Rubrivivax gelatinosus IL144: one gene and its partner. The protein of the gene in region 1 interacts with the protein of each later gene in a pairwise test. Links are inferred from orthologs where the notes say so. Each region holds a gene or a part of one and is shown on either strand. Other genes may lie near its edges. The genes, in order: RGE_RS21850 and recJ.

Region 1 (14,107 bases):
CCTGATCCCGAACCTGGACGTCTGGCGCCCCGCCGACACCGCCGAGACGACGGTGGCCTGGACGGTGGCGATCGGCAACACCGACCGCCCGACGGCGCTGCTGCTGTCGCGCCAGAACCTGCCCTACGCGCCCAAGGCGACGCTGGAAGACATCGGCAAGGGCGCCTACGTGCTCGCCGAGCCGGCCGAGGTGGGCCTGAAGAAGGCGCCGCAGGCGGTGATCATCGCCACCGGCAGCGAGGTGCAGCTGGCGCTGCACGCGCAGGCGCAGCTGGCCGCCGCCGGCATCGCGGTGCGTGTCGTGAGCATGCCCAGCACGACGACCTTCGACCGCCAGAGCGTCGAGTACAAGCTCTCGGTGCTGCCGGCCAAGCTGCCGCGCATCGCCGTCGAGGCCGGCGTCACCGACGGCTGGTGGAAGTACGGCTGCGCGGCCGTCGTCGGTCTCGACCGCTACGGCGAAAGCGCGCCGGCCGGCGTGCTGTTCAAGCTCTTCGGCTTCACGCCGGAGAACGTCGCCGCGGTCGTGCGCAAGGTGCTCGACCGCTGACCCGGTGGCAGGCACCGTTCGCCTTTGCCCACCACCGCCTGCAGGGCGGCGCGTGACCCGTCGCGCCGCCTGCGGCAAGATCGCTCCCTAGTGGCGCCGGCCGGGCCGCGAGGTCCGGTCGCCCAGGCGCCGAAGCCCGTTCACCTTCACCGTTCAGGAGAGACGACATGACCATCAAGATCGGCATCAACGGCTTCGGCCGCATCGGGCGCATGGTGTTCCGCGCCGCGATCAAGCATTTCGACGACATCGAAGTCGTCGCGATCAACGATCTGCTGGAACCCGACTACCTGGCCTACATGCTGCAGTACGACAGCGTGCACGGCCGCTTCAAGGGCGACATCTCGGTCGACGGCCACACGCTGATCGTCAACGGCAAGAAGATCCGCCTCACCGCGATCAAGGATCCGGCCGAGCTGAAGTGGGGCGAGGTCGGCGCCGACATCGTCGTCGAATCGACGGGCCTGTTCCTGACCAAGGAAACCGCCGAGAAGCACCTGGCCGCCGGCGCCAAGAAGGTCATCATGAGCGCGCCGTCCAAGGACGACACGCCGATGTTCGTCTACGGCGTCAACGACAAGACCTACGCCGGCCAGGCCATCGTCTCCAACGCCAGCTGCACGACCAACTGCCTGGCGCCGGTCGCCAAGGTGCTCAACGACACCTTCGGCATCAAGCGCGGCCTGATGACCACGGTGCACGCCGCCACCGCGACGCAGAAGACCGTCGACGGCCCGAGCAACAAGGACTGGCGCGGCGGCCGCGGCATCCTCGAGAACATCATCCCCAGCTCCACCGGCGCCGCCAAGGCCGTCGGCAAGGTCATCCCCGAGCTGAACAAGAAGCTCACCGGCATGTCCTTCCGCGTGCCGACCTCCGACGTCTCGGTCGTCGACCTGACCGTCGAGCTGAACAAGGAAGCGAGCTACGAGGAAATCTGCGCGGCGATGAAGGCCGCCAGCGAGGGCCCGATGAAGGGCGTGCTCGGCTACACCACCGACAAGGTCGTCGCCACCGACTTCCGCGGCGAGAGCTGCACCTCGGTCTTCGACGCCGACGCCGGCATCGCGCTGGACAAGACCTTCGTGAAGGTCGTGGCCTGGTACGACAACGAGTGGGGCTACTCCTGCAAGGTTCTCGAGATGGTGCGAGTCATCTCGGCCTGAAGACCCTGAACCCGGCTGCGGCCGGGACTCGAAGACGGCCCCCACGCGGGGCCGTTTTTCATGGCCGGCGCGAGTTCAGCGCGCGCAGCGGTGAAAGCGTGTGCCGCCGGGCAGCGCCGCGTCGGCCAGGCGCGCCTGCAACGTCGCGTCGGCGCGCGCGACCCGCAGCCAGTGCTGCGGCGGCGGGGGCGGCAGGGCGACGGCGCGGGCCGTCTTCACGCCTTTGGTCGAGATGGCGGCGAGCCCGCGTTCGGCGTCTTCGCGCGAGTCGTGGCGCGACAGCACGAGGCCGGGGGCCAGCTCCGGCGGCGCCTCCAGCGTCTCGTAGGGCACACGCAGCTTCTGCAGCGCGTCGGCGCGCGAGCGCATCGAGGCGCCGTCGGGGAAGCGGCCGATGTAGACCAGCCAGACCGAGGGCTGGGCCTGGTCGCGCCGCTTCCAAAGGTCGCCCGGCAGGCCGGTGGCGATCAGCGCCTGTTCGGCGCTGGCGGCGTCGGCGTCGTTGAACGGGCCGGCCTCGACGCAGGCGACGCTGGCCGCCGCGGCGCTGGCGGCCTGAGGCGTGACGATGCGGATCGTCTCGGGCTGGATCTGCGCCGCCAGCCGTGCCGGCTCGCGCTGGCCGTGCTGCGGTGGCGGCACGGCGGGGTCGAGCCAGCCCCGCGCCCAGGCGAAGAACAGCAGGTTGGCGCCGATCAGCAGGGCGGCCAGGGCCCTCAGCATGTGTCGTCCCGCAGGCGAACGCTGACCTCGCCGCTGACCAGCGTGTGCAGCGTGCCGGCGCGCACGCGCAGCGCGCCGCGTTCGTCGACGCCTTCGGCGACGCCGTGCAGCGGTTCGGGGCCGGTGGTCGTCACCGGCAGGCCGGCGAGCAGGTCGCGGCGTTCGAAGCCGGCCTGGAAGGCGGCGAAGCCCTGGGCCTCGAAACGCAGCAGCGCCTGCACCAGCGGCGCCGCCACCGCGGCCAGCGCACGCGGCGCGCTGGCCTCGCCGTCGAGCTCCTGCAGGCAAGCGTAGCCGTGGGTCAGGCCTTCGGCCGGCTGCGGCAGCACGTTCAGGCCGACGCCGACGATGCACATGCGGCGCTGGCCGACCGGCACGGTCTCGATCAGGATGCCGCCGAGCTTGCGGCCGCGGCCGGGGCCGTCGAGGATCCAGAGGTCGTTGGGCCACTTCAGCCCGATGCGCGGCGGCGCGACGTCCAGCGCCTCGGCGAGCGCGACGCCGACCGCCAGCGACAGCCCCGACCAGTCGCGCGGCGCCAGCGGCAGCGACAGCGAGAAGGTCAGCGACGCACCCGCCGCACCCAGCCAGTCGCGGCCCAGGCGGCCGCGGCCGCCGGTCTGGTGTTCGGCCACCAGCAGGCAGGGCTCGGTGTCGCCGGCGCGGCGGCCGTAGGGCGCCCGCGGCAGGTCGCCGAAGCCGCGCAGCTCGCCCGGGCGCGTGACCGGCGCGTCGCGCTGGCCGGCCTGGGCGCGGGCGCGTTCGATCAGGCGGGTGTTGGTGGAATCGGTGCTCGCGACGACCTCGACGCTGACGCCGGGCAGCAGCGGCTGCAGCTGTTGCCAGACTTCCTCGGCACCCCAGCGCAGCGGCTCGGCCTGGCCGGCGTGAAATGGCGTGGGCACCGGGGCGTCCATGGTCTCAGCGGCGCTTGGGCGCGAGCATCGTGCCGCGGCAGTTCGGGCTGCCGCAGTGGCAGGCGTATTCCTTCTTAAGCTTGGCGGTGTAGCGCTCGTCGATCACCAGGCCGTAGTCGTAGAAAAGCTCTTCGCCGGCTTCGATGTCGCGCAGCGCGTCGATGAAGACGCGGCCGTCGGCCAGCTGCTGGGCCTCGCAGTTCGGGTCGCAGGCGTGGTTGATCCAGCGCGAGGCGTTGCCGCCGACGTTGGCGTCGATCACGTGGCCGTCGTCGACGTGGAAGTAGAAGGTGTGGTTGGGCTGGGCCGGGTCGTGCGGGTGGCGGCGCAGCGCTTCTGGCCAGTCGATCAGCTCGCCTTTGTATTCGATCAGACGCGTGCCGGCGGCGATCGCCTGCAATGCGAACACCCCCTTGCCGTGCACGCCGCTGCGCCGCACCTGGATGCGTCGCGCATCGCCCCTTGGCGCCGCTGGTTGCACGGTCTTCTTCATTGGGTACATTGAAATTACAGGGGCGCGCGCGTGTGTGCGTGCGCGTGAAAGACGGCGGATTTTAGGCACGGCTTGCTTCGCCGTGAGCCAAGGCAGACATGACCAAGACTCTCATCATTGCGGAGAAGCCCAGCGTCGCGCAGGACATCGCGCGTGCGCTGACGCCGGTCGCCGGCAAGTTCGAGAAACACGCCGACCATTTCGAGAACGACCAGTACGTCGTCACCTCGGCGGTCGGCCACCTCGTGGAGATCAAGGCTCCCGAGGCCTACGACGTCAAGCGCGGCAAGTGGAGCTTCGCCCATCTGCCGGTGGTGCCGCCGCACTTCGAGCTGGCGCCGATCGACAAGTCCAAGTCGCGGCTGTCGGCGGTGGTCAAGCTGGTCAAGCGCAAGGACGTCACCGATCTCGTCAACGCCTGCGACGCGGGGCGCGAAGGCGAGCTGATCTTCCGCCTGATCGTCCAGTACGCCGCGGCCGGCAAGCCCTTCACCAAGCCGATCCGCCGCCTGTGGCTGCAGAGCATGACGCCGCAGGCCATCCGCGACGGCTTCGACAAGCTGCGCAGCGACGAGCAGATGCAGGGCCTGGCCGACGCCGCGCGCAGCCGTTCCGAGGCGGACTGGCTGGTCGGCATCAACGGCACGCGCGCGATGACGGCCTTCAACTCGCGCGACGGCGGCTTCTTCCTCACCACGGTGGGCCGGGTGCAGACGCCGACGCTGTCGATCGTCGTCGAGCGCGAGGAGAAGATCCGCAAGCACGTTGCACGCGACTACTGGGAAGTGCGCGCCGCCTTCGACGCCCAGGCCGGGCAGTACGAGGGCAAGTGGTTCGACCCGAAGTGGAAGAAGAACCCCGACGACGCCGAAGCGCGTGCCGACCGCCTGTGGAACGAGGCCGACGCCCAGGCCATCGCCGCCGCCGTGCGCGGCCAGCCGGCCACCGTCACCGAGGAAGCCAAGCCCAGCTCGCAGAGCAGCCCGCTGCTCTACGACCTGACGACGCTGCAGCGCGAGGCCAACTCGCGCTTCGGTTTCTCGGCCAAGACGACGCTGTCGATCGCCCAGGCGCTGTACGAAAAGCACAAGGTGCTGACCTACCCGCGGACCGACTCGCGCGCGCTGCCCGAGGACTACGTGGCCGTCGTCAAGCAGACCTTCGCGATGCTCGCCGAGGAAGAGCTGCCGGGCCCGCTGGCGGCGCTGTCGCAGCACGCGCGCAAGGGGCTGGACGCCGGCTACGTGAAGCCCACCAAGCGTGTCTTCGACAACACCAAGGTCTCGGACCACTTCGCCATCATCCCGACGCTGCAGGCCCCGAAGAGCCTGACCGAGATCGAGGCCAAGCTCTACGACCTGGTCGTCAAGCGCTTCATCGCCGTGTTCTATCCGGCGGCCGAGTACATGGTCACGACGCGCATCAGCAAGGTCGCGACGGCCGGCGCGACGCACCACTTCCAGACCAACGGCAAGGTGCTGGTCAACCCGGGCTGGCTGGCGGTCTACGGCAAGGAAGCCCAGGACGAGGACGCCAACCTGGTGCCGGTGACGCAAGGCGAGACCGTGCGCACCGAGGGCGTGGACGTCAAACAGCTGAAGACCAAGCCGCCGGCGCGCTACACCGAAGCGACGCTGCTGTCGGCGATGGAAGGCGCGGGCAAGCTGATCGACGACGACGAGCTGCGCCAGGCCATGGCCGAGAAGGGCCTGGGCACGCCGGCGACGCGCGCCGCGATCATCGAAGGCCTGATCCTCGAGAAGTACATGCTGCGTGAAGGCCGCGAGCTGGTGCCCACCGCCAAGGCCTTCCAGCTGATGACGCTGCTCCGCGGCCTGGCGATCGAGGACCTGACCAAGCCCGAGCTGACCGGCAACTGGGAGTACCAGCTGTCGCAGATGGAGCACGGCAAGCTGAGCCGCGAGCGCTTCATGGCCGAGATCGCCAAGATGGCCGAGCGCATCGTCAAGAAGGCCAAGGAATACGACCGCGACACGATTCCCGGCGACTACGCGACGCTGGCCTCGCCCTGCCCGAACTGCGGCGGCGTGGTCAAGGAGAACTACCGCCGCTTCGCCTGCATCGGCGCCGCCGGTTCGCCCGAAGGTAGCGGCTGCGGCTTCAGCATCACCAAGCTGCCGGCCGGCCGCACCTTCGAGCTCGCCGAGGCCGACGCGCTGCTGCGCGACAAGCGCCTGGGCCCGCTGGAAGGCTTCCGTTCCAAGGCCGGCTGGCCGTTCAGCGCCGAGCTGCGCATCGTGCGCGACGAGGAGATCGGCAACTGGAAGCTGGAGTTCGACTTCGGCGACGACGACAAGCCCGCCGAAGGCGAAGGCGAGCCGGTGGACTTCAGCGGCCAGCAGAGCCTGGGCCCGTGCCCGAAGTGCCGCAGCCATGTCTACGAGCACGGCACGAGCTACGTCTGCGAGCACGCCGTCGGCCCGCACGCGACCTGCGACTTCAAGAGCGGCGCCGTGATCCTGCAGCAGCCGGTGACGCACGAGGAGATGACGCGCCTGCTGACCACCGGCCGCACCAAGCTGCTCGAGGACTTCGTCTCGAACAAGACCAAGCGCAAGTTCAAGGCCTTCCTCGTCTACGACACCAAGGAAGGCAAGGTCGGTTTCGAGTTCGAGCCGCGTGCCGCGCGGCCGCCGGCGAAGAAGGCGCCGGCACGCAAGACCGCGGCGTGAACGACGCGCCGCCGTGCCTGAGTGCGGCCGGCGCGGCGGCCAGCCGGCTGCGCGTGGCGGTCGTGCCCAATGCGCGCCGCACCGGCGCCGACGGCCTGCACGACGGCGCGCTGCGCGTGCGCCTGAACGCGCCGCCGGTCGACGGCAAGGCCAACGACACGCTCGTCGCCTGGCTGGCCGACGAGCTGGACCTGCCCAAGCGTGCGGTGCGGCTGACTCACGGCCAGACCGGGCGGCGCAAGACGATCGAGCTCGACGCCGCGCCCGAGGCCGTGGCGGCCTGGCTGCAGCGCGTGCTCGCCGGCTGATTCAGCGCAGCAGCGCCGCCAGCTGCCAGAGCGCAAAACCGGCCAGCAGCGCCGCCGACACGAGGTTGACCCGGTGCTGCCAGCGGGCATCGAAACGCGTGCGCAGCCGGCCGACTGCGCCGGCCAGGATGAACCACCACAGCGCCGAGCCGGCGGCGACGCCGGCGACCATCACCCACGGCGAGGCCACCGCGCTGCGCCCGGCCAGCGCGCCGAAGACGGCGATGAAGGACAGGATGGTCGTCGGATTGGCCAGCGTCAGCACGAAGGTGCCGGCGAAGAGCCGCGCCAGCGGCGCCCGCTCGCCGGGCCCGCCCGCGCGCCGCGCCGGCGGCTGGCGCGCGATGCGCCAGGCCATCCACAGCAGCAGCGCCGAGCCGCCGCCGGCCAGCAGCGTGCGCTGCTCGACGAGAAAGGCGATCAGCGCGGTGACGCCGAAGGCGCCGACGGCGCCGTAGATCGCGTCGGCGACCGCCGCGCCCAGCCCGGTGGCGATGCCGGCGGCGGCGCCGTACTGCAGCGTGCGCTGGATCGCCAGCAGGCCGATCTGGCCCACCGGCGCGGCGATCGACAGCCCGATCGCGCCGGCTTGCAGGAAGAGGGTGAGTTGAGCGTCCACGGCTTCATTGTGCGAAGCCTTTGGCGGTCGATCCAGGCGATTCCTCAGGCTGAATTCTTGCGATATACCTAAATTTCAGGCCAAACTGCCACATGACCGAAAACGTGCTCGACGACAAGGCCTGGAAGCTGCTGCTCGCGCTGCAGCGCGACGGTCGCGCCCCGCTGAAGGTGCTGGCCGAAGCCGCCGGGCTGTCGATCCCGGCGACGGCCGAACGCCTGAAGCGGCTGCAGGACGCCGGCGTCGTGCGCGGCGTCGCTGCCGACGTCGACGCCGCGCGTGCCGGCTACACGGTGCGCGCGATCGTCGGCCTCACCGTCTCCGGCCAGCCGGCGAAGAAGGCCTTTCTCGAGCAGATCGGCCGCGCCGCCGAGGTGCTGGAATGCCACCACGTCGCCGGTGCCGACTCGTATCTGCTGACCGTCGTCGCCGCCGACCTGCCGGCGCTGGAGGCCTTCCTCGGCTCGATCAACGCCTGGGGCGAGACGCGCACCCAGATCGTGTTCTCGACGCCGATCCCGCGCCGCGGCCTGGTGCCGCCGGGCACGCTGCGCTGAAAGCCCGCCCGGGCGGATGCGGGACAATCCCGCCATGAACCCGATCGACGACATCGCCGCCTACATGGACCGCGTCGGCGCCGCCGCGCGCGCCGCTTCCACCGCGATGGCGCGTGCCGGCTCCGCCGCCAAGGACGACGCGCTGCGCCGCCTGGCCGCCGCGCTGCGCACGAAGCTCGGCCCGCTGCAGCAGGCCAACGAACTCGACCTCGCCGCCGCGCGCGCCGCCGGGCTGGCCGAGCCGATGGTCGACCGGCTCAAGCTCACGGCCAAGGTCGTCGAGACGGTCGCCGAAGGCTGCGAGCAGATCGCCGCGATGCCCGACCCGATCGGCGAGATCAGCGAGCTGCGCCGCCGCCCGACCGGCATCTCGGTGGGCCGCATGCGCGTGCCGCTGGGCGTCTTCGGCATGATCTACGAGAGCCGCCCGAACGTGACGATCGAGGCCGCGTCGCTGGCGATCAAGAGCGGCAACGCCTGCATCCTGCGCGGCGGCTCGGAGGCGCTGCATTCCAACCTCGCGCTGTGGAAGCTGGTGCAGGGCGCGCTGGTCGAAGCCGGCCTGCCGGCCGACGCGGTGCAGCTCGTCGAGACCACCGACCGCGCCGCGGTCGGGCGGCTGATCACGATGCCGCAGTACGTCGACGTCGTCATCCCGCGCGGCGGCAAGAGCCTGATCGAGCGCATCGCTGCCGAGGCGCGCGTGCCGGTCATCAAGCACCTGGACGGCAACTGCCATATTTACGTCGACGCCGAGGTCGACCTGGAGCAGGCGGTCGTCGTCACCGACAACGCCAAGACGCAGAAGTACAGCCCCTGCAACGCGACCGAGTCGCTGCTGGTGCACGCGGCGCAGGCCGCGGCCTTCCTGCCGCGCATCGGCGCGGTCTTCGCCGCCAAGGGCGTCGAGATGCGCTGCTGCCCGGCCGCCAAGGCGATGCTCGCCGCCGTGCCCGGCGCGCGGGTCGTCGACGCCACCGAGGCCGACTGGGACACCGAGTACCTGGCGCCGGTCATCAGCATCAAGGTCGTCGCCGGCCTCGACGAGGCCATCGCCCACGTCAACCGCCACGGCTCGCACCACACCGACACCATCCTGACGACGAACCACCCGAACGCGATGCGCTTCCTGCGCGAGGTCGATTCGGCCAGCGTGATGGTCAACGCCAGCACGCGTTTCGCCGACGGCTTCGAGTACGGCCTGGGCGCCGAGATCGGCATCTCGACCGACAAGTTCCACGCCCGCGGCCCGGTCGGCCTGGAGGGGCTGACCTCGCTGAAGTGGATCGTGCTCGGCCAGGGCGAGATCCGGCGCTGACCGTGTCCGCACTGCAGATCGCCGTGCTGGCCCTTGCGGCCGTGCTCGTGTTCTGGATGGTCGGCGCCTACAACCGGCTGATGGCGCTGCGCACGGCCATCGGCACCGCCTGGCAGCAGGTCGCCGAGGCGCTGGCACGCCGCGGCGAGGCCGCGCAGGCGCTGGCCCAGGCGCTGCGCGAACCGATGGCCGGCGAAGCCAAGGCGCTGGACGCGCTGCTCGCCGCCGAGGCCCAGGTGCGCGAGGCCGCCGCTGCGCTGGGCGCGCGTCCGGTGCGGCTGGAGGCCGCGCTGGTGCTGGTCAAGGGGGAGGCGGCGATGGGCGCCGCGGCCAGCCGCGTGCTGGCGCTGCTGGAGCAGCATCCGCTGCTGAAGGTCGAGCCGGCGATCGCCGAGCAGGCCGTGGTGCTGGCCGACGGCGGTTCGCGGCTGGCTTTCGCGCGCCAGCGCTTCAACGAAGCCGGCGCCGCCTACGACGAGGCGATCGCCGAGTTCCCGACGCGGCTGCTGGTGCCGCTGTACCGCTTCGGGCCGGCCGGCCGGCTCTGAATCAGGACTGGCCGACGATGGCCGCGGTGGCCACCAGTTCGTCGAACAGCGCCTTGCTGACCTGGCCCGAGACCGCGTAGGGGTCCAGCGTCGCGGTCTCCGAGTACTTCAGGAGCAGCGCCGGGTTCAGCCGCGCGATGCTGACCTGGCCCATCGACCAGCCGGCGAAGCGGCGTTCGCCGATCTCCTCGTAGCTGAGGATCTCGACCTCGGTGTGGCGCGGGTCGCCGACGATGCGCGCGTACAGGCGGTTGACGGCGCTGCGGCCGCCTTCGAGCACCTGCACGAAGATGCCGTCGGAATAACACAGCACCCCGGTGATGCCCAGCGCCGGGTTCTGCGCACGCGAGGCGCGCAGGATGGACTGCAGCTCCTCGGGGTCCAGCGCCGGCACGGCGCGGCTGACGTACATGAGGCGGACGAGCATCGCGGGCCTTTCAGTCTTGCTTGCGCGGCAGCAGCGAGAGGAATTCGCGCCGCAGGTTCGGATCCTTCAGGAACGCGCCGCGCATCACGCTGTTGACCATCGCGCTGTCGGTGTCCTTGACGCCGCGCCAGTGCATGCAGAAGTGGTCGGCTTCCATCACGATGGCCAGGCCGTCGGGGCGCACGCGCTCCTGCAGTTCGTTGGCGAGCATCGTCACCGCCTCCTCCTGGATCTGCGGCCGGCTCATGATCCAGTCGGTGATGCGGGCGTACTTGGACAGCCCGATCAGGTTGCTGTGCTCGTTGGGCAGCAGGCCGATCCAGACCTTGCCGAAGATCGGGCACAGGTGGTGGCTGCAGGCGCTGCGCACGGTGATCGGGCCGACGATCATCAGCTCGTTCAGGCGCTCGGCGTTGGGGAACTCGGTCACCGACGGCATCGGGTGGAAGCGGCCGCGGAAGACCTCGTCGATGTACATCTTGGCCACCCGCTTGGCCGTCTCCTGCGTGTTGTGGTCGCTCTCGGTGTCGATGACCAGCGCGCGCAGCAGCTCCTCGAGCTTGGCCTGCACCTCCTTCTTCAGCTCGGGCAGTTCGCCCTCGCGCACGAAGTCGGCGATGTTGTCGTTGGCGTGGAAGCGCTTGTCCGCGCAGACCAGGCGGTAGCGGATGCGTTCGGAGACCGGCAGCGTGGCCAGTTCATCCTCGCTGCGCAGCAGGCGCGGCGTCGCGGGCTCCGGGGGCAGGACGGTCTTGGCCATGGGAAGAGGCGGGCCGGTCGGCCGGTGGCGAAGGGACTCGGTATTGTGCGGCGCGCTTCGCCAGCGTGCAGGCTCCGCTTAGACTGCCCTGGTGACCACTCCGACTTCGTCCGTGCCGCTGTCGCGGCTGCTCGACCTGACCGCCGACGCCGTGCTCGCGGTGCGCCAGGGCCGTTCGCTGACCGACGTGCTGGCGCGCGTGGCGCCCGATGCGCGTCCCGGCGTGCAGGCGCTCACTTTTCACGTGATGCGCTGGCTGGGCAGCGCCGGCGAGGTGCGCGCCATCGTTGCGCCGAAGACGCCGCCGCCGCACGTCGAATCGCTGCTGCTGACCGCGCTGGCGCTGCTCTGGCCGACCGGCGAGCCCTCGCCTTATGCCGACCACACGCTGGTCGACCAGGCGGTGCATGCGGCGCGCCACCGCACGCCGGTCGCCGCCGGCTTCATCAACGCCGTGCTGCGCCGCTTCGTGCGCGAGCGCGAGCACCTCGCCAATTCGGCGCGGCACCAGCCGCTGGGCGCCTTCAACCACCCGCTGTGGTGGATCGAGCGCGTGCGCCACGACTGGCCGACGCAGTGGCAGGCGCTGCTTGCGGCGGCCAACGTGCACCCGCCTTTCACGCTGCGCGTCAACCGCCGCCGCGGCAGCGGCGAGGCCTATCTGCAGCGCCTCGCGGCGCAGGGGCGCGCCGCCAGCCTGGTCGACGACCCGGCGCTCGGCGGCCAGGCCATCGTGCTCGCCGAGCCCTGCCCGGTGACGCAGCTGCCCGGTTTCGCCGAAGGCGAGGTCTCGGTGCAGGACGCGGCCGCGCAGCGCGCCGCGCCGCTGCTCGTCGGCGCGGGGCTGCCGGCCGGCGCGCGTGTGCTCGACGCCTGCGCCGCCCCGGGCGGCAAGACCGCGCACCTGCTGGAACTTGCCGACCTGGACCTGCTGGCGCTGGACAGCGACCCGGTGCGCCTGGTGCGCGTGCAGGAGAACCTGCACCGGCTGCAGCTGCAGGCCCAGGTACGCGCCAGCGACGCGCGCGACACCGCGAACTGGTGGGACGGCCGCCCCTTCGACGCCATCCTGCTCGACGCGCCCTGCAGCGCCTCGGGCATCGTGCGCCGCCACCCCGACGTGCGCTGGCTGCGCCGTCCCGACGACATCACCGCGCTGGCACGGCTGCAGGCCGAGATGCTGGACGCGCTGTGGCCGCTGCTAGCCCCCGGCGGGCGCCTGGTCTACGCCACCTGCTCGCTGTTCCGCAGCGAGGGTGCCGAGCAGATCGACGCGTTTTTGCAACGCCACGGCGACGCCGGAGCGAGCCTCGATCCGCAGTCGCCCGGACACCTGCTGCCGCTGGCCGACAATTCGCCGCATCCGTCGGCCACGCCGCGCCGCGCGCTGCACGACGGCTTCTACTACGCCCTGATCCACAAGGCCTGAGCCCCGAGTCCTTCCCGTCATGCGATTGCCGCCGGTCCGCCGAAGACTGCTGCTGGGCCTGGGGCTGTCGGTCCTGCTCGGCTGGGCGGGTGCGGCCGGCGCCGCTCCCGGGGGCCAGGGCGTCGAGCTGATCCAGCTGCAGACCGGCCGCAGCGAAGGTGCGCTGACGCTGGAGTTCGCCGCCCGCGTGACGCTGCCCAAGGCCGTCGAGGACGCGATGATGCGCGGCGTGCCGGTGTACTTCGTCGCCCAGGCGACGCTGCGCCGCGACCGCTGGTACTGGCGCGACGAACGCATCGCGCGCGTCTCGCGCAGCTGGCGCGTCGTCTACCAGGCGCTGACCTCCAGCTGGCGTGTCGGCCTCGGCGGCCTGAACCAGACCTACCCCACGCTGGCCGAGGCGATGGCCGCGGTCACGCGCAGCGCCGGCTGGCGCATCGCCGACCTGTCGCAGCTCGAGTCCGGCAAGGACTACTACATCGAGTTCAGCTGGCGCCTGGACACCAGCCAGCTGCCCAGCCCGATGCAGATCGGCCTGGGCGGCCAGGCCGACTGGGCGATCGGCGCGGAGCGCGAGTTGCCGGTCGAGCTGCCATGAGTCGCACGGCCCGCTGGATCTGGATCGTCGCGCTGGTCGCGGGCACCGGCGCCGCGCTCGTGCTGGCCTTCGTGCTGTCGCTGTCGACGGCCGGCGGCGGTTTCTACGAGCGCCATTTCGTCTGGCTGTTCTGGGTGAACGCCGCAGTCGCCGGGCTGCTGCTGCTGGTCATCGGCATTGCCTCGGTGCGGCTGGTGCTGCGGCTCAAACGCGGCAAGTTCGGCAGCAAGCTGCTGATCAAGCTGGCCGGCATCTTCGCGCTGGTCGGCGTGCTGCCGGGGCTGGTGATCTACACCGTGTCCTACCAGTTCGTCTCGCGCAGCATCGACGCCTGGTTCGACGTCAAGGTGGCCGGCGCGCTGGACGCCGGGCTGTCGCTGGGCAAGACGACGCTGGACGCGCTGCAGGCCGACGTCGGCGCCAAGGCGCGGCTGGCCGCCGAACGCCTGGGCGACATGCATTCGCCGTCGCCGCTGACGCTGGAACGCCTGCGCGAGCAGCTCGGCGCGCGCGAGCTGGCGCTGCTCGGCCACTCGGGCCAGATCCTGGCCACCGCCGGCGTCTCGCCCGGCGCGACGCCGCCGGAGCGGCCGTCGACGACGCTGCTGCGCCAGGCGCGCTCGCTGGGCTGGGCCAGCCAGATCGAAGGCCTGGACGAGGAGGCGCTGGCCGCCGGCGAGCCGGCCGCGCCACGCGTGCGCGCGCTGGCCCTGCTGCCCGACGCCAGCATCCGCCTGGCGCCCGGCCAGGACCGCTTCCTGATGGTGATGCAGCCGCTGCCGCGCAAGCTGGCGCTGGACGCGCTGGCGGTGCAGGCCGCGCACGGCGAGTACCAGCAGCGTGCGCTGGCGCGCGACAGCCTGTCGCGCATGTACATCGGCACGCTGACGCTGGCGCTGATCCTGGCCGTCTTCGGCGCCGTGCTGCTGGCCATCCTGCTGGGCAACCAGCTCGCGCGGCCGCTGCTGCTGCTGGCCGACGGCGTGCGCCAGGTGGCCGCC
Region 2 (13,979 bases), 2.5 Mb from region 1 along the record:
TAGGTGAAGGCGCCGCCCAGCGGGAACAGCACCGCCCAGCCGAAGACGCCGCTGCCCGGGCGGATGACGATCAGCGCGCCGACGAAGGCGCCGATGACCAGCAGCCAGCGCAGCCGCGAGACGCGTTCGCCGAGGAACCAGCCGGCCAGCAGCGTCACCAGCACCGGCGTCAGCATGTTGATCGCGGTGAACTCGGGCACCGGCATGGCCTGCACGCCGAAGAAGCTGAAGCCGCTGGTGGCCAGCAGCAGCGCGCCGCGCAGCGCCTGGAATCGCGGGTGCGCGCTGCGGAAACCGTGTTTCGGGTCGAGAGCCAGCCAGACCGTCATCGCCAGTGCCTGGAAGGCGTAGCGCACGGTCAGCAGCACCAGCACCGGCAGCGCCGCGCCCAGCCAGCGCACGCTGTTGTCCATCGTGCCGAAGCACGCGGCCATCGCCAGCACCAGTGCGATGCCGAGCCCGGGGCGGCGCCCGGTCATGGCGTGGCCATCGGCCTGGCGGCCGGTCCCGCCGGGCGGGAACGAGCCCCGGGGCTCATGCGCGCTGGATGCGCCCGGCCAGCGCCTGCCAGACCGGCGTCAGCCGTCCGGGCAGGTCGGGCAGGGCACCGAGGTCGACGCGGCTCTCGTCGGGCGAATGGAAGTCGCTGCCGCGCGAGGCGAGCAGCTCGAACTCGAGCGCGGTGTCGGCGTACTGCAGCTGCTCGGCCACGGTGTGGCTGCCGGTGACGACCTCGACGGCCTGCCCGCCGTGGGCGACGAACTCGCTGAACAGCGCGTACTCGGCGGTCGGCGAGAAGCGGTAGCGCGCCGGGTGCGCGATGACGGCCACGCCGCCGGCGCCGGTGATCCAGCGCACCGCGTCGCCCAGCCCCGCCCAGTGGTGCGGCACGTGGCCGGGCTTGCCGGCGGCCAGGTAGTGGCGGAAGACCTCGTGCGTCTCGGCGAAGTAACCGGCTTCGACCAGCCAGCGCGCGAAGTGGGTGCGCGAGATCAGCTCGGGGTTGCCGACGTAGCGCAGCGCGCCCTCGAAGGCGCCGCGGATGCCGACCGCGGCCAGCGCCTGGCTCATGCGTTCGGCACGTTCGCGCCGTCCCGAGCGGATGGCCTGCAGCCCGGCGACGAGCGCCTCGTCCTCGGGGTCGACGCCCAGGCCGACGATGTGCACCGACTCGCCGGCGAAGGTCACCGAGATCTCGCAGCCGGCGAGAAAGCCCATGCCGAGATCCAGCGCCGCTTCGCGGGCGCGGGCGACGCCGCCCAGTTCGTCGTGGTCGGTCAGCGCCCAGAGTTCGACGCCTTGCGCGTGGGCGCGCGTGGCGAGGGCTTCGGGACTCAGCGTGCCGTCGGAGACGTCGGAATGCGAGTGGAGGTCGGCGTTGATCAGCTGCACCGCCCGGGATTCTAGGAAGCGGGGCGCGGGTTCACCGCGCCAGGGTCATCGTGCGCCCGCAGCGTGCCGCCAGCGACTCGTCGTGGGTGACGACGACGAAGGCCGTGCCCTGCTCGCGCGACAGGCCCAGCATCAGATCGAAGACGGCGCCGGCGGTGCCGCGGTCGAGGTTGCCGGTGGGCTCGTCGGCGAGCACGCAGGCCGGGCGCGTGACCAGCGCCCGCGCGATCGCGACGCGCTGGCGCTCGCCGCCGGACAGCTGCGCCGGGTGGTGCGCCACGCGTGCGGCCAGGCCGACGGCGGCCAGCATGCGCTCGGCGGCCTCGCGCGCGGCCTCGGGGCTCTCGCGGCGGATGCGCAGCGGCATCGCCACGTTGTCCAGCGCGCTGAACTCGGGCAGCAGGTGGTGGAACTGGTAGACGAAGCCCAGGTGCCGGTTGCGCCAGCGGCCCTGTTCGGCGGCGTCCATCGTCGCGAAGTCGCGGCCCATCAGCGTCACGCGGCCGGACGTCGGCCGGTCCAGTCCGCCCAGCAGGTGCAGCAGCGTGCTCTTGCCCGAGCCCGAGGCGCCGACGACGGCCAGCGTCTCGCCGCGGCGCACGTGCAGGCTGACGCCGCGCAGCACCGTGACGTCGAGATCGCCTTCCTGGAAACGCTTGTGCAGCTCGACCGCGTCGAGCACGCGGTCCGGATCGTGTTCACTCATAACGCAGCGCCTCGGCCGGGTTCACGCGGCTGGCACGCCAGCTCGGGTACAGCGTGGCGACGAAGGACAGCAGCAGCGAGACGACGGCGATCGGCACGATGTCGGCCATCATCGGTTCGCTGGGCATGCGGCTGATCAGGTAGATGCTGCCGGGCAGGAAGGCCACGCCCAGCAGGCGTTCGAGCGCCGGCACGATGACGTCGATGTTGAAGGCCACCAGCAGGCCCAGCGCGACGCCGCTCAAGGTGCCGATGATCCCGGCCGTCGCGCCCTGGACGATGAAGATGCCCATGATCGAGCGCGGGCTGGCGCCCAGCGTGCGCAGGATGGCGATGTCGGCGCGTTTGTCGGTCACCGTCATCACCAGCGTCGACACGAGGTTGAACGCGGCGACGGCGACGATCAGCGTCAGGATGATGGCCATCATGCGCTTCTCGACCTGCACCGCATCGAACCAGTTGCGGTTGGTCTGCGTCCAGTCGCGCACGATCACCGACGGGCCCAGCGCCTGAGCCAGTTCGTCGCCGACGCGGCGCGCCTGGTGCACGTCGGCCAGCTTCAGCTGCACGCCGGTCGGGCCGCCGGTCTGGAACAGGCGCGCGGCGTCGTCCATCGCGATCAGCACCAGGCCGCTGTCGTACTCGTAGTGCCCGGCCTGGAAGGTGCCGGTGACGGTGAACTGCTTGAGCCGCGGCACGACGCCGGCCGGCGTGAACTGGCCACCCGGCGCGGCGATCGTGATCGTGTCGCCGACTCGCACGCCCAGCAGCCGCGCGAGCTCGGCGCCGATCACCGCGTGCCACTGGCCGGGCTGCAGCGCCGCCAGTTCGCGGTCGCGCAGCTGGTGCGCCAGGTCGGTGACCTCGGCTTCGGCCGCCGGATCGATGCCGCGCACGACCGCGCCTCGCAGCACGTCGCCGCGGCCGACCAGGGTCTGCGCGGCGACGAAGGGCGCGGCGCCGACGACCTGCGGGTTGGTGCGTGCCGCCGCCACCGTGGCCTGCCAGTCGGGCAGGGCGCCGCCGCCGGCGTCGTGGATCTCGACGGCCGAGATCACGCTCAGCATGCGGTCGCGCACTTCCTTCTGGAAACCGTTCATCACGCTGAGCACGATGATCAGCGCGGCCACGCCGAGCGTGATGCCGAGCACCGAGATCGCGGAGATGAACGAGATGAAGCCGTTGCGTCGGCCGGCCCGTCCGGCGCGCGTGTAGCGCCAGCCGACGTGCCACTCGTAAGGCAGGTTCATGGGGCCGGGATGCTAACCCGCCGGCCGCGGCCGACCCCGCGCGGCGCCGGATAATGCGCGCCGTGCACCTGATCGTTCCTTTCGCGGCGCCGCTGTCGGACGCCGGTCGCGCCGCGTTGCGCAGCCTGGAGCTGCCGCGGCTGCGCGAACTGCTCGCCCGCCTGCCGGCGCGCGTGCACGACGACGGCGTGGAGACCAGTTTCAGCCCGCCGCACGAACGTGCGCTGGCGCTCGCGCTCGGCTTCGCCGGCGGCGACGGCCAGTTGCCCTGGGCCGCCTGGCATGCCGCGCAGGACGGCGCCACCGACCTCGGCGACCTCGCCTGGGGCGAGCTGACGCCGGCCCACTGGCGCCTGGGCACCGAGCAGGTCAGCTTCCTCGACCCCGAGTCGCTGGCGCTCGACGAGGCCGGCTCGCGCGCCTTCTTCGAGCTCGTCGCGCCGCTGTTCACCAGCGAAGGCTGTCTGCTGCGCTGGGCGGCACCGCTGCGCTGGTACCTGGCCCACGAGAGCCTGGCCGAGCTGCGCACGGCGTCGCCGGACCGCGTCATCGGCCGCCACGTCGACCCCTGGCTCACCGACCAGCCGGCGGTGCGCCTGGTGCGGCGGCTGCAGAACGAGGTCCAGATGCTGCTGTACACGCACCCGCTGAACGACAAACGCGAGGCGCGCGGCCTGCCGACCGTCAACTCCTTCTGGCTCAGCGGCTGCGGCCCGGCGCAGCCGGTGCGCGGCCGTGTGCCGACGGTCGACTACCGGCTGCGCAGCCCGGCGCTGAACGAAGACTGGGCCGGCTGGTGCCAGGCCTGGCGAACGCTGGACGCCGGCCCGATCACCGAGCTGCTGGCGGCCCGCGTGCGCGGCCAGGCGGTCAAGCTGACGCTGTGCGGCGAACGGTCCTCGGTGGCCTGCGAAGCCGGCGGCGCCTGGCAGTCGCTGCGCGCGCGCCTGGCGCGCCCGGCGCCGAACGAACTGCTGGAGACGCTGTGATCCTCCAGTCCCGCGACGTGCCGCCGCGTGCGGCCTTCGCGCTCGAACAGGCCGGCGTGCACCCGCTGCTGGCGCGGCTGCTGGCCGCACGCGGCGTGCGCGCCGCCGACGAGCTCGACACCCACCCGGCGCGCCTGCTGCGCCCCGACGCGCTGCGTGGCGCCGCCGAGGCCGGCCGGCTGCTGGCCGACACCATCGCCGGCGGCGGCCGCATCTGCGTCGTCGCCGATTACGACTGCGACGGCGCCACCGCCTGCGCCGTCGCGCTGCGCGGCCTGGCGATGCTGGGCGCGCGCCGCGAACACCTGCACTACGTCGTGCCCGACCGTGCGGTGCACGGCTATGGCCTGACGCCGGCCATCGTCGAGCTGGCGCGCGAAAAGCGCCCGGATCTGCTGGTCACCGTCGACAACGGCATCGCCAGCCTCGAAGGCGTGGCGCACGCGCGGGCGCTGGGCCTGGCAGTGCTGGTCACCGACCACCACCTGCCGGCGATGGACGCCTCGGGCGTCGTGCTGCCGGCGGCCGACGTCATCGTCAACCCGAACCAGCCCGGCTGCGGCTTCGACAGCAAGGCGCTGGCCGGCGTCGGCGTCGTCTTCTACGTGCTGCTGGCCGCGCGTGCCGAGCTGCGCGCGCGCGGGCGCTTCGACGCCGCGACGCAGCCGCGGCTGGAGTCGCTGCTCGACCTGGTGGCGCTGGGCACGGTGGCCGACGTCGTGCGCCTGGACGCCAACAACCGCCGCCTCGTCGGCCTGGGCCTGGCGCGCGTGCGTGCCGGGCGCATGCAGCCGGGCGTCGCGGCGCTGTTCGCCGTCGCCCGCCGGGCGCCCGAGCGGGCCGCGTCCTTCGACTTCGGCTTCGCGCTCGGGCCGCGCATCAACGCCGCCGGCCGCCTGGCCGACATGACGCTGGGCATCGAGTGCCTGCTGACCGACGACACGATGCGCGCCGCCGAACTGGCGGCGCAGCTCGACGCGATCAACCGCGAGCGCCGCGAGGTCGAGGCCGGCATGCGCGAGGCCGCCGAAGCGACGGTGCAGCGCTACGGCGACACCGACACGCCGCCGGCCGTCGCGCTCTTCGACCCCGGCTTCCACGAAGGCGTGGTCGGCATCGTCGCCGGCCGGCTCAAGGACCGGCTGCACCGGCCGACCTTCGCTTTCGCCTGCGGTGCCGACGGCGCGCTGAAGGGCTCCGGGCGATCCATTCCCGGCTTCCACCTGCGCGACGCGCTGGACCTGGTCGCCAAGCGCCACCCCGGGCTGCTGCTGCGTTTCGGCGGCCACGCGATGGCCGCCGGCTGCACGCTGGCCGCGGGTGGCTTCGAAACCTTCGAGCAGGCGCTGCGTGCCGTCGCCGGCGAATGGCTGGACGCGGCGACGCTGGAGCGCCGGCTGGCCGTCGACGGCCCGCTGGAGCCGCAGTGGTTCGACGCGCCGACGGTGGCGCTGCTCGACGCCCAGGTCTGGGGCCAGGGTTTCGAGGCGCCGGTGTTCTGCGACGAGGTGCAGGTCGTGCAGCAGCGCCTGGTCGGCGAGAAGCACACCAAGCTGCGCCTGCGCCACGGCAGCGCCGTGCGCGAGGCGATCTGGTTCGGCCACGCCGACCCGGTGCCCGAACGCCTGCGCCTGGCCTACCGCTTGTCGCTGGACGAGTGGAACGGCCAGCAGCGTGTGCAGATGGTGGTCGAAGCGGGGCTCGAAGCCACGGCCTGAGCGCCGCCGACGCAGCAGGGGATTGCGCCGGCCGCTGCGCGGCGAACAATGCCTTCCTTCCCCGGAAGGAGGCGACCATGCCCGCTGCGCTGCGCGACATGCCCGACGAAGGGCTGGAACTGGTGAAGAGCTTCGAGGGCATTCCCGACGGGGACCCGAGCACGGTCAACATCGACCCCTATCTCGACCCGGTCGGCATCTGGACCATCGGCTGGGGCCATGCCATCGCCGACAGCGCCGGGCGCTGGCTGCGCGGGCCGGCGGCGCGCGACCAGGCGCTGGCCGCCTATCCGGGCGGCATCACCCGGGCCCAGGCCGAGACCCTGCTGCGCGCCGACCTGCTCGACGCCTGCCGCGACGTGCAGCGCCTGGTGACGGTGCCCCTGACCGACGCGCAGTTCGGCGCGCTCGTCAGCTTCGCCTTCAACCTCGGTGCCGGCAGCCTGATGAAGTCCACGCTGCTCAAGCAGCTCAACGCCGGCGACGCCGCCGGCGCGGCCGAGCAGTTCCTGGTCTGGGACAAGGGCCGCGTCGACGGCGTGCTCAAGCCGCTGCCGGGGCTGACGCGCCGCCGTCGCGCCGAGCGTGCGCTGTTCCTCGGCGAGGACTGGCGCGCGGCCGGTGGCGTGCGCACCGTGCGCGGCGCGGTCGTGCTGCCGCTGGCCTCGCGTTCGATCGCGCGCCGTGCCGAAGCCGAGGAGCAAGCCCCGCCGGCGCGCAAACGCCCCGCGCGCGGCGCCGTGCTGGCGACGCAGGACCCGCTGCAGCTGCGCCTGCCGGCCGGCAAACCGCGGCGTGCCGCGGCCAAGCGGGCGAAGAAACGTTCGGAGCCGGCGCCGGCCTGAAGTCGCGGGGCGCGTCAGGCGACGCGCCCGAACCACCACAGCGACAGCCCCGAGGCCAGCAGCGCCAGCAGCGCGCCGACGCCGGCGAACAGCGCCGTGATCTCGGTCTCCTTGCGCTCGACGACCATGCGCGAGCCCAGGCTCTGGTAGACCTTCTTCAGGTCCTCGGCGGTGCCGGCGTAGAAGTACTCGCCCATCGTCATCTGGGCGATCTGCTTGAGCGTGTCCTCGTCCAGGCGCACGCGCATCGACCAGCCCTCGAAGCCGATGATCTCGCCCTTGGTCGTGCCGATGCCCACCGTGTAGACGCGGATGCCGCGGTCGGCGGCCATCTTCGCGGCGTCGATCGGGTCGGGGCCGGTGGTGCGCTGGCCGTCGGTCAGCAGGATCATCGCCGCCGAGCCGTAGGAGCCCACAGGCACCGGCGTGAAGTCGGTCTTCTTTTCCGGGTCGCCCAGCATGCGCGGCATCGCACGCTGGCCGGTCACCTGCTGGATGTCGATGCCGGCATTGGGGAAGATCGTCGCCAGCGACAGCACGATGCCGCTGCCGATCGCCGTGCCGCGCTGCAGCTGGAAGCGCTCGATGGCGGCCAGCACGTCGTCGCGGCTGGTCGTCGGCGCCTGCACGACGGCGGCGGTGCCGGCAAAGGACACGACGCCGACGCGCACCTCGCGCGGCAGCGACTCGACGAAGGCGCGCGCCGCCTCCTGCGCCGCGACCAGCCGGTTGGGCTTGACGTCCTCGGCGCGCATGCTGCCCGAGACGTCCATCGCCAGGATGATCGTGCGCTCGGCCATCGGCAGCGTCAGCGTCGCCGTCGGCCGCGCCAGCGCGAGCAGCAGCGCGGCCAGCGCCAGCGCCATCAGCGCCGGCGGCACATGGCGGCGCCAGCCCGGGCCGCGGCCCAGCGCCTGCTTGACGATCGCGACGCTGGCCAGGCGCACTGTCGCGCGGCGGCGCCGGCGCAGGATCCACAGGTACAGCAGCACCAGCACCGGCAGCAGGGCCAGCGCCGGCAGCATCTGCGGCCACAAAAAGCTCATCCCCCGGCCCCCAACGGTTCGGCACGTTCGCGCAGATGCGCCGGCAGCCGCGGCGAGGCCTTCAGCCGCGCGCGCTGGCGGCGCAGGTCGGCAAACCGCAGCAGCGCGTCGAGCAGGTCCTCGTCGGTGGCGAGTTCCAGCACGTCGACTCCCGACTCGGAGAGCGCGCCGCGCAGCTTCTCTTCCTCGGCGGCGGCGAGCGCGTCGTGGCGGGCGCGGAAATCGGGGTCGGCGGCGTCGACCAGCAGCTGCTCGCCGGTCTCGGCGTCCTCGACGGTCACCAGGCCGACGTCGGGCAGCGCCATCTCGGCCGGGTCGAGCACGCGCACCGCGACGACCTCATGACGCCGCGCCAGCCGGCCCAGCGCCGGCCCCCAGCCGGGCGTGCTGATGAAGTCGGAGACGACGAAGACCACCGAACGCCGGCGCAGGATGCCGCCGGCCGTGTCCAGCAGCTCGGCCAGCGTCGTCGGCGAGTTCCCGGGCACTGGTTTGTCGGACGCCTGCATGCGGCGCAGCAGCTCCAGCACGTGGCGGCGCGTCGCCGAAGGCGGCAGCACGTGTTCGACCTTGCGGCCGTAGAGCACCGCGCCGACGCGGTTGCCGTGGCGCGTGAAGACGCGCGCCAGCGCACCGACGAAGCCTTGCGAGACCTCGCGCTTGCTTCGCCCACGCGAGCCGAAGTCGACGCTGGGCGACAGGTCGAGCAGGAACCAGGCGGACAGGTCGCGGTCCTCGACGAACTGGCGCACGTAGGGCTGCTGCAGCCGCGCGGTGACGTTCCAGTCGATGTGGCGCACGTCGTCGAAGAGCTGGTATTCGCGCAGGTCGGCGAGGTCGACGCCGGTGCCGCGCAGCAGCGTGCGCCAGTCGCCCTGCAGCACGCCGTCCAGGCGGCGCAGCACCGTCCACTCCAGGCGGCGCAGCAGGTCCTCGGCCGACTCAGGCACCGACGCTCCCGTCGAAACGCCCCCCGGCCAGCGGCTTGTCGGGCGGGGCGATCTTCTTCATCACGCGCTGCACGATGGCGTCGGCGCTCACGCCCTCGGCCAGCGCCTCGTAGCTCAGCACCAGGCGGTGGCGCATCACGTCGGCCACCATGCCGGCCACGTCCTCGGGCAGGGCGTAGCGCCGGCCGGCCAGCAGCGCCAGCGCGCGGGCGCCTTCGATCATGCCGATCGTCGCGCGCGGGCTGGCGCCGTAGGTGATCAGCCGGCCGAGGTCGGCGAGGTCGTGGCGCGCCGGCGTGCGCGTCGCCGAGACCAGCTTCACCGCGTACTGGATCAGCGCCGGGTCGACGTAGACCTCGCGGCACTGGCGCTGCAGCGCGGCCAGCGCGAAGGTGTCGGCCACCGGGTCGATCTCGACGGCCGGGCCGGTGACGCGCTGGGCGATGACGAATTCCTCTTCCTCGCTCGGGTAGTCGACCAGCACCTTCATCATGAAGCGGTCGACCTGGGCCTCGGGCAGCGGGTAGGTGCCTTCGGTCTCGATCGGGTTCTGCGTCGCCATCACGACGAAGGGCTCGGGCACGCGGTGGGTCTCGCCGGCGATCGTCACCTGGCGTTCCTGCATCACCTCCAGCAGCGCGCTCTGCACCTTGGCCGGCGCGCGGTTGATCTCGTCGGCCAAGAGCAGGTTGGCGAACACCGGGCCCAGCGAGGTCGAGAACTCGCCGGTCTTCTGGTTGTAGATGCGCGTGCCGACGAGGTCCGAGGGCACGAGGTCGGGCGTGAACTGGATGCGCTTGAAGCTGCCGCGGATCGCACGCGCCAGCGTCTTGACGGTCAGCGTCTTGGCCAGGCCGGGCACGCCTTCGACGAGCAGGTGACCCTGCGCGAGCAGGGCCACGAGCACCCGCTCGAGGAAACGGTCCTGGCCGACGACGACCCGCTTGACCTCGTAGAGCAGGCGCTCCATCAGCGCCGGGGTGGTATCGCTCTCGGGTGGTGTCACTGGGCTCTCCGTGGATCGCCGCTCAGAACGGCGGCATGCCGGCGGCGGCCGCGGCATTCTCGATCGGCACGGCAAAGCCGATGCCGACGAAGGTGCGCTCCTCCGACGGGTTCAGGATGGCGGTGACGATGCCGACGACCTGGCCGTCCATCGTCACCAAGGGGCCGCCCGAGTTGCCGGGGTTGGCGGCGGCGTCGAACTGGATCAGGTTGGTCAGCGTGCGTTTGCCCGTCTCGGAGCGGAACTCGCGGTTGAGCCCCGAGACGATGCCGTAGCTCACCGACGGGCCGATGCCGAACGGGTGGCCGACGGCGATGACGTGGTCGCCCGGGCGCAGGTCGGCCGTGCTGCGCATCGTGGCGGCGACCAGGTCGTCGGGAATTCGGTCGGCACGCAGCACGGCCAAGTCGTTCTCGGTCTGCACGCCGACCAGGCGCGCCGGCGACTCGGTGCCGTCGGCGAAGGTCACGCGCAGCTTGTTCGCGCCCCAGACGACGTGCAGATTGGTCAGGATGGTGCCGTTGTCGATGACGACGACGCCGGTGCCCAGGCTGCGCTGCATCGCGCGTTCGGCGTCGTCGGCCGGGTCGTGGCCTTCGGCGTGGCCTTCAGCGTGGCCGTCACCCAGGGCGACGACACGCACCACCGACGGCGCGATCGCCTCGTAGGCCTTGGCCGCGGCCGAGGGCAGGGGTTCCTTCTCCAGCGAGGCGCGCACCGCGGCGTCGATGTCGTCCTGGGTCAGCACGCGGGCGCCGTGGCCCAGCGGGCCGGCGGCCAGCAGCACCGCGACGGCGACGGCAGCGCCACCGGCGGCCCACCAGGCCTCGGCCGGCACACGGCGGCGGCGCGCACGCGCAGCGGGCGCCGCGGGAGCGGCGTCGACGGGGGGCGGCGCGGGCGGGGTGGCCTCGGCAGGCCGGCGCGAACGGCTGTAAAGCGGTGCCTTCTTCATCGTCGATGGCTCCTGCACCGGGAACCGCCGGAGACGGTAACACGTTCGGCCGACCGGCCGCATCCGCGCTTGGCGGCATCATCGCGCCATGTGGGTGGACACGCATTGCCATCTCGACGCCGCGGAATTCGCCGCCGACCGCGACGCGGTCGTCGCTCGGGCGCGCGCCGCGGGCGTCGTGCTGCAGGTGATTCCGGCGGTCGAGGCGGCCAACTTCGATGCCGTGCGCGAACTCGCGCAGCGCCACGGCCTGGCCTATGCGCTGGGCATCCATCCGCTGTACGTCGGCCGCGCCGCCGACGAGGATCTGGAGCGCCTGGCCGACGAACTGCGCCGCCGCCGCGACGACCCGCGCCTGGTGGCCGTCGGCGAGATCGGCCTGGACCTTTTCGTCGCCGGCCTGGACCTGGAACGCCAGCGCCGCTTCTACCTCGCCCAGCTGGCGCTGGCGCGCGACGCCGGGCTGCCGGTGATCCTGCACGTGCGGCGTTCGGCCGACCTGCTGCTGCACGGGTTGCGCCGCGTCGACGTGCCGGGCGGCATCGCGCACGCCTTCAACGGCAGCGACGCCCAGGCGGCGCAGTTCGCCGCGCTCGGGCTGCGCCTGGGCTTCGGCGGCGCGATGAGCTTCGAGCGTGCGCTGCAGATCCGCCGCCTGGCCGCGGTGCTGCCCGAGCACGTGCCGGTGCTGGAGACCGATGCCCCGGACATCCCGCCGCAATGGCTGTACCGCAGCGCCGCCGAGCGTGCCGCCGGCGCCCGGCCGGGGCGCAACGAACCGGCCGAGTTGCCGCGCATCGCCGGCACCCTGGCCGGGCTCCGGGGCTGGACGCCCGAGCACACCGCCGCGGTGACCACCGCCAACGCCTTCGCCGCGCTGCCGCGCCTGGCGGCGCTGAAGGCCGGCCCGTCGTCATGAGCGAGCGCCTCGTCGGCCTGGCGCCGGTGGCCGACGCCCGCACCCGCCTCGTCGTGCTCGGCAGCTTTCCCAGCGTCGCCTCGCTGGGCGCCGGGCAGTACTACGCCCATCCGCGCAACCAGTTCTGGCCCATCCTGTCGGCGCTCTGGGGACTGGACCTGCGCGCCATGCCGTACCCCGAGCGGCTGCAGGAGGTGCTGCGCCACGGCCTGGGCATCTGGGACGTCTACGCCGCCTGCCGCCGCGAAGGCAGCCTGGACACGGCGATCGAGGACGCCGAGCTCAACGACTTCGCCGCGCTGCGCCGCCTGGCGCCGGCGCTGCACGCGGTGGCGCACAACGGCGGCGAGTCGGCGCGCGCGATGAAGCGTTTGCGTGCGCTGGGCTTCGAGACGCTGCGCCTGCCGTCGACCAGCCCGGCCAACGCCAGCTGGAGCTTCGAGCGCAAGCTCGCCGCCTGGCGCGAGGTGTTCGTGGCCCACGGCCTGGCTTGACCGCATCGGCGGGGCCTGCGGCGCCGCACGGTCACAATGCGGCGGCACGAGCAAGAGCAGGGGGATCGCGGGAGATGTCACGAGGGTGGACGCGCTGGTGGGCAGCGCTGACGGCGGGCCTGCTGGCCGCCGGGGCGGTCGCGGCAGCGCCGAAGACCGCCGGCTACGAGATCGGCCGCGAGCCGGCCTGGGTGCAACCGATGTCGGCCAACGGCCTGGACGCCGGGCTGCCGGCGGCGCCGCTGCAAGTCCTGCTGGTCGACGAGCAGACGCGGCTGCCGGCCGGGCGCGGGCCCAGCGAACGCTACCGCCACGTCGTGCGCCTGGTGCGCGACGGCAGCGGGCTGGAGCCCGCCTCGCAGATCAGCATCGACTTCGACCCGAGCTACGAGCGCCTGACGCTGCACCGGCTCGAAGTGCGCCGCGGCAGCACGCGCATCAACAAGCTCGACGCGCGCCGCGTGCGCCTGCTCGAACGCGAGACCGGGCTCGAGCAGCAGCGCCTGGACGGCCGGCGCACGGCCTCGATCGTGCTCGACGACGTGCGTGTCGGCGACCGCATCGAGTTCGCCTACACGCTGGTCGGCGACAACCCGGTGTTCGACGGCCGCTTCGTGCAGGTCGGATGGACGCGCCACGGCCTGGGGCCGACCGGGCTGTTCCGCTACCGCCTGCTGGTGCCGGCGCAGCGCAGCATCCAGCACCGTGCCGGCGCTGCCGAGGTCGCCGACGGAGGCCGCAGTGCCGACGGCCTGAAGATCACCGAGTTCCGCCGCCGTGCGGTGCCCAAGTTCGTCGAAGACCCGTACGCGCCGGCCGAGAGCTGGCTGGGCGACATGCTGCAGCTCAGCGAGTTCGCCGACTGGGGCGAGGTCGCGCGCTGGGCCGAGACCTTGTTCGAGCCCGCGCTGCGGCCTTCGGCCGAGGTCACGGCGCAGGCCGAGGCGCTGCGTGGCGCCGGCCGCGACGCCCAGCTGCTGGCGCTGCTGGACTTCGTGCAGACCCAGGTGCGCTACTTCGGCACCGAGATCGGCGCCAGCTCGCACCGCCCGGCCGCCGCCGCGCAGACGCTGGCGCAGCGCTATGGCGACTGCAAGGACAAGGTGGCGCTGCTCGGCGCGCTGGCGCGTGCCGCTGGCGTGCGCGCGACGCCGGTGCTGGTGTCGAACTCGATGCGCCGCGACGTCGTCGGCATGCTGCCCAGCCCGCTGGCCTTCGACCACGTCGTCGCCGAGCTGCAGCCCGAAGGCCGCAGCCTGCTCGTCGACCCGACGCGGTCGATGCAGACCGGGCCGCTGGACGAACGCATCGCGCGCGGCCTGGGCTGGGGTCTGCCGGCGCGCGCCGACGCCACGGCGCTGGTCGAGCTGCCCGGCCACGCGGGCCAGCTGCAGGCCGAGGGCCAGGACGTGCTGCGTTTCGGCTCGCTGGCGAAGCCGGCGGCCTTCGAGTCGGTGCAGACCTTCTACGGCGACATCGCCGAGGCGCTGCGCGCCCAGCGTGCGGCGCGCGGCGCCGACGAGTTCGAGCGCGACCTGCGTGCCGACCACCTGCGCCAGTACCCGGGCCTGACGGCCGACGGCGCGCTGGAGATGGCCGACGTGCCGGGCCGCAACGCGGTGCGCCTGGTGCAGCGCTACACGCTGGCGCCGCCCTGGCGCTTCCCCGAACAGCGTGTCTTCGTCGCCGATTACGGCCTGCCGCTCTTGA

The links.
Region 2: the proteins of RGE_RS21850 (region 1) and recJ interact in binary tests that used the Escherichia coli proteins (3 or more experiments, as listed by UniProt). The link is inferred for Rubrivivax gelatinosus IL144 from one-to-one orthologs.

What each region holds. Positions count from the first base shown.
Region 1 is NC_017075.1:4,781,439-4,795,545, reverse strand. What follows is about bases 3,617-6,744. They hold RGE_RS21850 (DNA topoisomerase III), read left to right. Parts: upstream 3,617-3,947; coding sequence 3,948-6,542; downstream 6,543-6,744. Other genes in these bases: RGE_RS21845 (DUF167 domain-containing protein), read left to right, coding at 6,539-6,744; RGE_RS21855 (SET domain-containing protein), read right to left, coding at 3,617-3,849. Outside these bases: tkt (transketolase), read left to right, coding at 1-550; gap (type I glyceraldehyde-3-phosphate dehydrogenase), read left to right, coding at 718-1,716; RGE_RS21865 (hypothetical protein), read right to left, coding at 1,792-2,439; RGE_RS21860 (biotin--[acetyl-CoA-carboxylase] ligase), read right to left, coding at 2,433-3,356; more of RGE_RS21855, read right to left, coding at 3,361-3,616; more of RGE_RS21845, read left to right, coding at 6,745-6,850; RGE_RS21840 (LysE/ArgO family amino acid transporter), read right to left, coding at 6,852-7,469; RGE_RS21835 (Lrp/AsnC family transcriptional regulator), read left to right, coding at 7,562-8,026; RGE_RS21830 (glutamate-5-semialdehyde dehydrogenase), read left to right, coding at 8,061-9,344; RGE_RS21825 (LemA family protein), read left to right, coding at 9,347-9,892; RGE_RS21820 (BLUF domain-containing protein), read right to left, coding at 9,894-10,319; folE (GTP cyclohydrolase I), read right to left, coding at 10,330-11,079; 16S rRNA (cytosine(967)-C(5))-methyltransferase RsmB, read left to right, coding at 11,171-12,508; RGE_RS21805 (DUF4390 domain-containing protein), read left to right, coding at 12,528-13,106; RGE_RS21800 (sensor histidine kinase), read left to right, coding at 13,103-14,107.
Region 2 is NC_017075.1:2,253,408-2,267,386, forward strand. What follows is about bases 3,694-6,693. They hold recJ (single-stranded-DNA-specific exonuclease RecJ), read left to right. Parts: upstream 3,694-4,332; coding sequence 4,333-6,054; downstream 6,055-6,693. Other genes in these bases: RGE_RS10530 (hypothetical protein), read left to right, coding at 3,694-4,336; RGE_RS10540 (lysozyme), read left to right, coding at 6,132-6,693. In the rest of the region: RGE_RS10510 (DMT family transporter), read right to left, coding at 1-479; RGE_RS10515 (3',5'-nucleoside bisphosphate phosphatase), read right to left, coding at 535-1,392; RGE_RS10520 (ABC transporter ATP-binding protein), read right to left, coding at 1,424-2,098; RGE_RS10525 (lipoprotein-releasing ABC transporter permease subunit), read right to left, coding at 2,091-3,347; more of RGE_RS10530, read left to right, coding at 3,401-3,693; more of RGE_RS10540, read left to right, coding at 6,694-6,899; RGE_RS10545 (VWA domain-containing protein), read right to left, coding at 6,914-7,945; RGE_RS10550 (DUF58 domain-containing protein), read right to left, coding at 7,942-8,895; RGE_RS10555 (AAA family ATPase), read right to left, coding at 8,888-9,865; RGE_RS10560 (S1C family serine protease), read right to left, coding at 9,924-10,856; RGE_RS10565 (TatD family hydrolase), read left to right, coding at 10,945-11,775; RGE_RS10570 (DNA-deoxyinosine glycosylase), read left to right, coding at 11,772-12,269; RGE_RS10575 (DUF3857 domain-containing protein), read left to right, coding at 12,344-13,979. UniProt on the Escherichia coli protein: Single-stranded-DNA-specific exonuclease.